Nitratireductor mangrovi: one gene and its partner. The protein of the gene in region 1 interacts with the protein of each later gene in a pairwise test. Links are inferred from orthologs where the notes say so. Each region holds a gene or a part of one and is shown in the gene's direction. Other genes may lie near its edges.

Evidence for each region. The genes of interacting proteins can lie anywhere in the genome.
Region 2: the proteins of FQ775_RS04820 (region 1) and FQ775_RS07135 interact in binary tests that used the Escherichia coli proteins (3 or more experiments, as listed by UniProt). The link is inferred for Nitratireductor mangrovi from one-to-one orthologs.

Annotation. Positions count from the first base shown.
Region 1 is NZ_CP042301.2:982,953-985,856, reverse strand. It holds FQ775_RS04820 (P-II family nitrogen regulator), read left to right. Parts: upstream 1-1,235; coding sequence 1,236-1,574; downstream 1,575-2,904. Other genes in the region: glnA (type I glutamate--ammonia ligase), read left to right, coding at 1,620-2,904; FQ775_RS04825 (NAD(P)H-hydrate dehydratase), read right to left, coding at 1-926. UniProt on the Escherichia coli protein: P-II indirectly controls the transcription of the glutamine synthetase gene (glnA). P-II prevents NR-II-catalyzed conversion of NR-I to NR-I-phosphate, the transcriptional activator of GlnA. When P-II is uridylylated to P-II-UMP, these events are reversed.
Region 2 is NZ_CP042301.2:1,451,233-1,458,783, forward strand. What follows is about bases 2,261-5,259. They hold FQ775_RS07135 (two-component system sensor histidine kinase NtrB), read left to right. Parts: upstream 2,261-3,188; coding sequence 3,189-4,331; downstream 4,332-5,259. Other genes in these bases: dusB (tRNA dihydrouridine synthase DusB), read left to right, coding at 2,261-3,192; ntrC (nitrogen regulation protein NR(I)), read left to right, coding at 4,328-5,259. Also shown: FQ775_RS07115 (fused MFS/spermidine synthase), read left to right, coding at 1-281; FQ775_RS07120 (CinA family protein), read right to left, coding at 307-801; FQ775_RS07125 (bifunctional 2-C-methyl-D-erythritol 4-phosphate cytidylyltransferase/2-C-methyl-D-erythritol 2,4-cyclodiphosphate synthase), read right to left, coding at 798-2,003; more of dusB, read left to right, coding at 2,161-2,260; more of ntrC, read left to right, coding at 5,260-5,785; FQ775_RS07145 (sensor histidine kinase NtrY-like), read left to right, coding at 5,874-7,551.

The DNA of each region.
Region 1 (2,904 bases):
ACCTTGCGCGAGTTAACGAAATCGGCGAGTTCGTCGACTCTGTCGGCGCGGCGCAGCATGATCGCTGTCAGATGCGCGGCATTGACCGACATGGCGCTGCCGGGCGAAACCACGGTGACAGCCCCTGCCCCGGCGCGCGCAGCGGCCATGGCGGCAAGCCGCGCGGCACCGGTGGCCGACGGCCCACCGGAAAACGAAGCGACATGGCCGCGGCTGTATTTGTGACCGTTTTCCGTCGGCCTGGGCAGGTGCATCTGCCAGAGACGCGGATTGTTCTGCCAAAGCTTCGGGCCGATGGTGGTCAACGCCTCGTCCGCAATGCCAATGTCGGCGACCACGGTCTCGCCACACAGCGAACGACCCGGCAAGAGCAGATGACCGGGCTTGCGGCGGAAGAAGGTCACCGTCATGTCGGCGCGTATCGCGATCCCGCCAAGTACCTGTCCGCTGTCCCCGGAGAGCCCTGACGGCAGATCGACGGCAAGCACGGCCGCCCCAGAGGCGTTTGCGCGTTCGACCGCCCGAGCAAAATTGCCCTGCAGCGGGCGCGTCAGGCCTGCGCCGAACATGGCGTCAACGACGAGGTCATCGCCGCCGGCGTAGAAAACCTCAAGCGGGCGCGTCCTGAGTTCCAGCGCGGCAAGCGCCATCGCGGCATCCGTGCCGGGCCGTGGGCTGTCGTCCTGATAGGCCGTGACCGGGCAGCCGGCATCGGCCAGCAGCCGCGCCACGACCAACCCGTCGCCGCCATTGTTGCCGGGGCCGCAAAGGACGTGGAAATGCCTCGACGCCGGGTAACGCGCAAGGATGGCCGCGGCGATGGCCGCTCCGGCGCGGCACATGAGCCCGTACCCGTTGGATGGTCCGCCCGCTATCGCAAGACGGTCCGCCTCGCTCATCTCGGCAGGCGTGAGCAATTCATCCATCACGAGGGTAGCTCCCGGTGGTCTTGCACCGTCATATCGAGTAGCACCATCGACGCCAACCGCCGCGTCTGCCTCAGATTTGAGCCGGTTGCACAAAAAATCATCACAGCCCATGATGCCCGGCGTGACAGGGACCCGCCGGGGTGACGACTGGCGGTCGAAAACCCCCGGATTTCAAAGGCGACACGGAGCAACAGCCTGGAGCAGTTGCGCATGAGAGTGCAGGCAAATCTGGCACGGTTCGTGCTTTTCAGGTCGGCGAAACGGGAACCAAACCCGTTCCAAATGCCAGCGGAGGCCAAAACCTAGATGAAAAAGATCGAGGCGATCATCAAGCCCTTCAAGCTCGATGAAGTGAAGGAGGCCCTTCAGGACGTAGGCCTGCAGGGGATCACCGTCACCGAAGCGAAGGGGTTCGGCCGACAGAAAGGTCACACCGAGCTCTATCGCGGCGCCGAGTACGTGGTCGACTTTCTGCCCAAGGTGAAGGTCGAGATCGTGCTGGCCGACGATTCCGTCGAGGCAGCGATCGAGGCGATCCGCAAGGCGGCCCAGACCGGCCGCATCGGTGACGGGAAGATCTTCGTGTCAAGCGTCGAGGAAGTCGTCCGCATCCGCACCGGTGAAACCGGCGTCGACGCCATCTAGTACACACGACCGCAGGCAACCAATCGTCACACAGGGAAAGAGAATATGACGACAGCGAACGAAATTCTGAAGCAGATCAAGGACAACGACGTCAAATTCGTCGATCTGCGCTTTACCGACCCGAAGGGCAAGATGCAGCATGTGACGATGGACATCGCGGCCGTCGACGAAGACATGTTCGCTGACGGCGTCATGTTCGACGGGTCGTCGATCGCCGGCTGGAAGGCGATCAACGAGTCCGACATGGTCCTGATGCCCGACACAGAGACGGCGCATATGGACCCGTTCTTCGCCCAGTCGACGATGGTGCTGGTCTGCGACATTCTCGACCCGATCTCGGGCGAATCCTATAATCGCGACCCGCGCGGTACCGCCAAGAAGGCCGAAGCCTATGTGCGGTCCGAGGGTATTGGCGACACCGTCTATGTTGGCCCGGAAGCCGAGTTCTTCGTCTTCGACGACGTCAAGTACAAGGCCGATCCGTACAACACCGGCTTCAAGCTCGACTCGACCGAACTGCCGTCGAACGACGACGCCGAGTACGAAACCGGCAATCTCGGCCACCGCCCGCGCGTCAAGGGCGGCTACTTCCCGGTGCCGCCGGTCGATTCGGCCCAGGACATGCGCTCCGAGATGCTGACCGTGATGGCGGAAATGGGCGTCGTGGTCGAAAAGCATCACCACGAGGTGGGCGCGGCCCAGCACGAGCTCGGCATCAAGTTCGACACGCTGACCCGCAATGCCGACAAGCTGCAGATCTACAAGTACGTCATCCACCAGGTGGCAAACGCCTACGGCAAGACGGCGACCTTCATGCCGAAGCCGGTTTATGGCGACAACGGCTCCGGCATGCACGTGCACCAGTCGATCTGGAAGGACGGCAAGCCGACCTTCGCCGGCAACGAGTACGCCGGACTATCGGAGACCTGCCTGTTCTATATTGGCGGAATCATCAAGCACGCCAAGGCGATCAACGCCTTCACCAACCCGTCAACCAACTCCTACAAGAGGCTCGTTCCGGGCTTCGAAGCACCGGTCCTGCTCGCCTACTCGGCACGCAACCGTTCCGCATCCTGCCGCATCCCGTTCGGTTCCTCGCCGAAATCGAAGCGCGTCGAGGTGCGGTTCCCGGACCCGGCAGCCAACCCTTATCTTGGTTTCGCAGCCATGCTGATGGCCGGCCTCGACGGCATCAAGAACAAGATCCACCCGGGCCAGGCCATGGACAAGGATCTCTACGACCTGCCGGCAAAGGAACTGAAGAAGGTACCGACCGTGTGCGGCAATCTGCGCGAGGCGCTGACCAGCCTCGACAAGGACCGCGCCTTCC
Region 2 (7,551 bases), 470 kb from region 1 along the record:
TCGTCATGCATATCTCGAACCGCCATCTGGAACTGGGCAGCGTGCTGGCGGCGATCGCCCGGGACGAGGGGTTGGCGATCCGCACTGGCCATTTCACGCCGGACGCGGCTGACGCCGAGCGCCACGTGGCGAAGTCCCGCGTGGCGGTGATTGCGCGCGAGGCCGCGCATTTCGGGCCAATGCTCGACGATCCGCGCTGGACGGTGCCGGAGGCGGGAACAACGCGCGCCTGGACTGACGACTACTCGAACATCATCTCGGCGATGATGCGAAAGAAATAGGCGGTCGACGGCGGCCGAAGCGCATTCAACGCTCGCGTTCGGCTTCCTCGAGGAGTAGTCGAAGCGCAAGGTCGCGCGCCTCCCGCCTGACCGGATCACGGCCGAGATCACCGAAACGGCGCTGATGCGCGGCGACGTTGCCGTTGCGCCGCGCGACGGCGAACCAGACCAGCCCGACGGGTTTTTCGGCAGAGCCACCGCCGGGCCCGGCAATGCCCGTCACCGACACGGCTATATCCGCCCGCGAATGATCGAGTGCGCCCACCGCCATCTCGCGCGCCGTTTCGCCGGATACCGCACCATGCCGGGCCAGAGTCTGCAGATCGACGCCCAGCATCTCCACCTTGGCCTCGTTGGAATAGGTGACGAAGCCGCGCTCGACCACGACGGAGGAGCCGGCGATGTCGGTCAGCGCCGCCGCGACCATGCCACCGGTGCAGGATTCAGCCGTGGCGACCATGAGGCCGCGGCTCTCGCAGGCCGCCAGGACCGCCCGGGCGAGATCGTCATGCGTCGTCATGACAGGCTGCCCGGATAAACCACCGTCGCCGTCGCGATCGCGGCAATGCCTTCACCGCGGCCCAGAAAGCCGAGCTTTTCGTTGGTCGTTGCCTTGACCGAGACGCGGTGTTCCTCGATGCCGAGGGCGGCGGCGAGGGCCGCGACCATCGCCGGCCGGTGCGGGCCGATCTTCGGCGCTTCGCAGATCAGCGTGACGTCGGCATTGGCGATGCGACCGCCTTTCTCGCGGACAATCGTTGCGGCATGCGCGGCGAACTTCGAGGAAGCAGCACCTTTCCATTGCGGGTCGGATGGCGGAAAGTGCGTGCCGATGTCGCCGGCGCCGCAGGTCGCCAGAAGCGCGTCGGTAAGCGCATGCAGGCCGACATCGGCATCTGAATGGCCAACGAGCGCCTTGTCGTGCGGGATGTCGACACCGCACAGCGTGACATGGTCGCCGGGTCCGAGCGCGTGCACGTCGTAGCCGTTGCCGGTGCGCACGTCAGGCCACGCCGATGCATTCATGCGCAGCTTTTCGTCCGCCATAACGATCTCCCGTGCGAAGGTCAGCTTGATGTTGTCGGGCTCGCCCTCGACGATGCGCACGGTAAGGCCGGCCCACTCGGCGATGGCCGAATCGTCGGTGAAGTCGTCGCGGCCTTCAGCAGCCGCTTGGCGATGCGCAGCGAGGATGGCGGCAAACGGAAAGCCCTGCGGCGTCTGCGCGGCATGAAGGCCATTGCGCGGAACGGTCGCTGACACGATGCCGCCATTGCCCGCCTTCTTGAGCGTATCGGCAATGGCTAGCGCGGGCAGTGCGCCGGTATCGGCAGTGACAGCCGCTGCGACCCGCGCAATGAGGCCCTCCGACACGAAGGGCCGGACGCCATCATGGATCAGCACCGCGCCTGGCGCGGAGGGTTTGAGAGCCTTAAGCGCCCGCAAGGTCGAGGCCTGCCGCGTCGCGCCGCCATGGACGATGACGACGTCCGGGGGCAGGTCGCAAACGGCGGTGCGGAACAGCTCCTCGTCTTCGGGATGGATGGCGACGACCAGCCTGCCGACGAGGGGATGCGCTAAAAACGCGGTGATGGTATGAGCCAGCACGGCGCGTCCGCCGATGGAGCGATATTGCTTCGGCCCGTCGCGCTGGCCTGCGCGTTCGCCGCGGCCTGCCGCGACGATGACGGCGGCGATCGTTCCCTTCTCGCGCGTGGACATGGGCCTTTTCCGTATCAGTCGCGCTGGATTAGCGAGGCTGCCGGGGGAAGGCCAGAAGTTTATCCGGCGTGCAGTCCGGATGCTGGATTCCGCATTGCAACATCGTCCGTCAATGGCTAAGGATTAAGCAGCATGAGATTGTGCGCGGAAAATGTGCATGGCAGTTCTTGACGATCTGGCTCAGCCCTTGCGGGTCGGCGGGGTCGAAATTCGCAACCGGGTGTTTCTGGCGCCGCTCTCGGGCATCACCGACAGCGCCTTTCGCAGCCGCGCCTTCCGCCACGGTGCGGGCATGGTGGTCTCCGAGATGATTGCCAGCGGCGAGCTTGCACGCGGGCGTGGCGACACCAGGCGGCGACTGCTGTGGGCCGACGAAACGCCGCGCGTGGTTCAGCTGACCGGCCGCGAGGCGCGCTGGATTGCCGAGGGCGCGCGGATCGCGGCGGGCGAGGGCGCCGACATCGTCGACATCAACATGGGCTGCCCGGCCAAGAAGGTGACCGGCGGCTATTGCGGGTCGGCACTGATGCTCGATCTGGACCTTGCCGAATCGCTGATCGCGGCGGCAGCCGAAGCCGTTTCGGTTCCGGTCACCGTGAAGATGCGGCTCGGCTGGGACGAAAGCGCTTTGCTGGCGCCCGAGCTGGCGCGCCGGGCCGAGGCCGCCGGTGCGCGGATGGTGACGGTGCATGGGCGCACCCGCTGCCAGTTCTACAAGGGGCAGGCAGACTGGCGCGCCATCCGGCGGGTTAAGGAGGCCGTGTCGATCCCGGTGATCGCCAATGGCGACATCAAGACGGAGGACGACGCGGTCGCGGTCCTGCAAGCCTCCGGCGCGGATGCGGTCATGGTCGGGCGCGCCCATTGCGGTGCGCCGTGGATCGCCGGCGCCATCGCCGCCCGTGCCGCGGGCACGGTCGCGCCGGGCATACCAAGTTCGCCGGAAGAGATCGCGGACTATGTGGTCGACCATTATCGCGACATGCTGTCCCTTTATGGCGTGACGACCGGCGTGCGCCATGCCCGGAAACATCTGGGCTGGTATCTCGACCGGCACGCTCAAGCGCTCGAACAGGCGGATCGCCACGCGATCATGACCGGCACCGATCCCGGGCAGGTCGCCGCCGCGCTACGTGCCGCCTTCATTCTGCAAGGCGACGCCATGCCCGGCCTGAGGAGCGCCGCATGACGACAGCGACGCTTTCCCCGCCGCAGGTGTCGCTGGCCGAGGTAGTGCTGAACACCATCCGCCACCCCGTCATCATGCTCGACGCGGACGACCGCATTTCCTTCGCGAATGCCGACGCCGAGGACTTTTTCCGTTCCAGCGCCGTCATGCTGGCGCGCAACACGCTCGGCCATTTCGTGCCGTTCGGCAGCCCGCTGCTGACACTCGTCGAACAGGTGCGCGAGCGCCAGTCGCCGGTCAACGAATACCGGGTCGATATCTCTTCGCCGCGCCTTGGCGGCGACAAGCTGGTCGATATCCTCGTCGCCCCGGTGCCGGAGCTTCCGGGCTCCGTGGTGGTGATGTTCCAGGAACGCTCGATGGCCGACAAGATCGATCGCCAGATGACGCATCGCGGCGCGGCACGCTCGGTCACGGGGCTGGCGGCGATGCTTGCCCACGAGATCAAGAACCCGCTCTCCGGTATTCGCGGCGCCGCCCAGCTTCTGGAATCGAGTGCATCAGACGAGGATCGGGCGCTGACCCGGCTAATCACCGACGAAACCGACCGCATCGTGGCGCTGGTCGACCGCATGGAGGTCTTCTCGGACGAACGCCCGATCGCCCGCGAGGCCGTCAACATCCATGTCGTGCTCGACCACGTGAAGGCGATCGCCCGCAACGGCTTCGCGAACAAGGTCCGTATCCTCGAGGACTACGATCCGTCGCTGCCGCCGGTCTACGGCAACCGCGACCAGTTGGTCCAGGTGTTCCTCAACCTGGTCAAGAACGCCGCCGAGGCCGTCGGGCCGGATACCGGCGGCGAGATCACCTTGTCGACGGCGTTCAGGCCCGGCATCAGGCTCGCCGTTCCCGGCACCCGCGACCGCGTCTCGTTGCCGCTGGAATTCTGCGTCCACGACAACGGCCCCGGCGTGCCCGACGACATCCTGCCGATCCTGTTCGATCCCTTCATCACCAGCAAGACGAACGGCTCCGGCCTTGGCCTGGCTCTGGTCGCGAAGATCGTCGGCGAGCATGGCGGCGTCATCGAATGCGATTCCTCCCCGCGTGGCACCACGTTCCGCATCCTGATGCCGGCCTGGAAGGAAAGCGGCAGTCGGCGCGGCGACCAAACCCCGGAAAGAGACGATCGATGAGCCACGGCAGCATTCTTGTTGCAGACGACGACGCCGCAATCCGCACCGTGCTGAACCAGGCATTGTCGCGCGTCGGCCACGACGTGCGCGTGACGTCAAACGCGGCGACGCTGTGGCGTTGGGTGGCGGCGGGCGAGGGCGATCTGGTGATCACCGATGTGGTCATGCCCGACGAGAACGCCTTCGACATGCTGCCGCGCATCAAGAAGGCGCGGCCGCAATTGCCGGTCATCGTCATGAGTGCGCAGAATACCTTCATGACGGCGATCCGGGCCTCCGAAAAGGGCGCCTACGAATACCTGCCCAAGCCGTTCGATCTCACCGAACTGCTGGGCATCGTCAACCGCGCCCTGTCGGAGCCGAAACAGCCGGCAGCCGAACAGCGTAGCGACGACCAGCCCGAATCGATGCCACTGGTCGGCCGCTCGGCAGCCATGCAGGACATCTACCGCATGCTGGCGCGCATGATGCAGACCGACCTGACGGTCATGATCAGCGGCGAATCCGGCACCGGCAAGGAACTGGTCGCCCGCGCGCTGCATGAATATGGCCGCCGCCGCAACGGCCCCTTCGTTGCCATCAACATGGCTGCGATCCCGCGCGACCTGATCGAATCGGAACTGTTCGGGCACGAGAAGGGCGCCTTCACCGGTGCCCAGCACCGCTCGACCGGACGCTTCGAGCAGGCCGAGGGCGGCACGCTGTTTCTCGACGAGATCGGCGACATGCCGATGGAGGCGCAGACCCGGCTTCTGCGCGTGCTGCAGCAGGGCGAATACACGACCGTCGGCGGCCGCACCCCGATCAAGACCGATGTGCGCATCGTCGCCGCCACCAACAAGGATTTGCGCACCCTGATCAATCAGGGCCTGTTCCGCGAGGACCTGTTCTATCGCCTTAACGTAGTGCCGCTTCGCCTGCCGCCGCTGCGCGAGCGCGCCGAGGACGTACCCGACCTCGTGCGGCATTTTTTTGCCGCGGCCGAGAAGGAAGGCCTGCAGGCCAAGCGCGTCGTCCCGGCGGGGCTCGACGCCATGAAACGCTATTCGTGGCCGGGCAATGTGCGCGAACTGGAAAACCTGGTGCGGCGGCTGGCCGCGCTCTACCCGCAGGAAGAGATCACCGCCGAGATCATCGACGCCGAATTGAGCGGCGCGGCGCGGCCCGAGGCCGGACAGACGCAGGCGATGCTGCCCGACAACATCACAATCGGCCAGGCGGTCGAGCACTATCTCCAGCGCTATTTCACATCCTATGGCGACGAGCTGCCACCGGCCGGGCTCTACCAGCGCATCCTGGCCGAGGTCGAATATCCGCTGGTCTTGGCGTCAATGACGGCCACGCGCGGCAACCAGATCCGGGCAGCCGAACTGCTGGGCCTCAACCGCAACACCCTGCGCAAGAAGATCCGCGAATTGGGCATCAACGTCTACCGCACCGCACGCGGCGGCTGAGCGCCCGAAAAATCCACGACTGCCGCGATTTTGTTGCAGAATCGCCACATTGTGTTGCATGAGTGCCACGGCGACTGCGTGGCAGGAAATGACGACTCAGACCGAACTCATGCGGGCCGGCGACGTGATCGGCCCCGCCTCGCCGGAGGGGCGCAGGCTGCTGGCGTTGCCGGGCATCATCGCCGTCGTGGCGGCACTGATCTGCGCGGCCGTTTCGTTTTCGATCCTGGTCGGTCTCGGACCGATCCTGCCGACCCGCCAGGTCACGCTGACGCTGATTGCCGTCAACGTCACGCTCATCCTGGCGCTGATCGCGCTGATCGGCCGCGAGGTGCACCGCATCATCGTGGCGCGCCGGCACGGCAAGGCCGCTTCGCGGCTGCACGTGCGCATCGTCGCGCTGTTCTCGCTGATCGCAGCCGTTCCGGCGCTCGCGGTCGCCATCATCGCGTCGATCACGCTCGACATCGGGCTCGATCGCTGGTTCGAGATCAAGACCAAGGCGATCGTGAGTTCGTCGCTGTCGATCGCCGAGGCATACGTCCAGGAGAATGCGCGCAACCTGCAGGGCACGGCGTTGTCGATGGCGGTGACGCTCGACCAGAACAGGGCCCTCTACAGCCTCGACCGCACAGGCTTCCAGCAACTCATGACGCAGCAGGCGGTAGGCCGCGGACTGGCCCACGCCGCCCTGATCCGGAACGACGGCAGCGTCATCATCCAGGCCGACACGCGCGCCGAGTTTGCGATGCCGGAACCGCCCGCAGGCGCCGTCAAGGATGCGGCCGACGGCGATCCGGTGCTGATCGAGCCGCGCACCCGCAATATCGTCGGTTCCATCATCCGGCTGGCGGAGATCGATGACAGCTATCTTTATACGATCCGGCTTGTCGATCCGGAGGTGATCCGGGCGCGCCAGATCGTCCAGGCCAACGCCGGCGATTATCGCGAACTGGAGGAAAGCCGCACCTCCGTCCAGTTCGCCTTCGCCCTGGTCTATCTCGGGCTGACGCTGATCATCGTGCTTTCCGCGATCTGGACCGGCATCGCCGTCGCCGACCGGCTGGTGCGACCGATCCGGCAGCTGATCGGCGCGGCGGACGAGGTCTCGACCGGCAATCTCGATGTCTCGGTGCCCGTGCGCAGTTCGGATGGCGACGTCGCCTCGCTCGGGGACACCTTCAACAAGATGCTGGGACAGCTGAAGTCGCAGCGCAACGAACTGATCTCGGCCAAGGACCAGATCGACGAACGGCGCCGCTTCTCCGAAGCGGTGCTGGCAAGCGTGACTGCCGGGGTCATCGGCGTCGACCCGGATGGCGTCATCACCATCGTCAACCGGTCCGCCGAGACCATGCTCCATGTCAGAGCATCGAAGGCGCTCGGCGACAGGCTGAGTTCGGTGCTGCCACATATCGGCCGGGTTTTCGAGATCGCGCGCGGGTCCGGCCGGCCGGTCTATCGTGAACAGGTGACGTTCTTCCGTGCCGGCGCGGAACGTACCTTCAACGTCCAGGTGACGATCGAGGAAGGCGAAAAGACGCAGGAAAGCCCGGCCTATGTCGTCACGATTGACGACATCACCGACCTGATGCAGGCGCAGCGCTCTTCTGCCTGGGCCGACGTGGCGCGCCGCATCGCGCACGAGATCAAGAACCCGCTGACGCCGATCCAGCTGTCGGCCGAGCGCATTCGCCGCCGCTACGGCAAGGTGATCACCGAGGACCGCGAGGTCTTCGACCAGTGCACGGACACCATCATCCGCC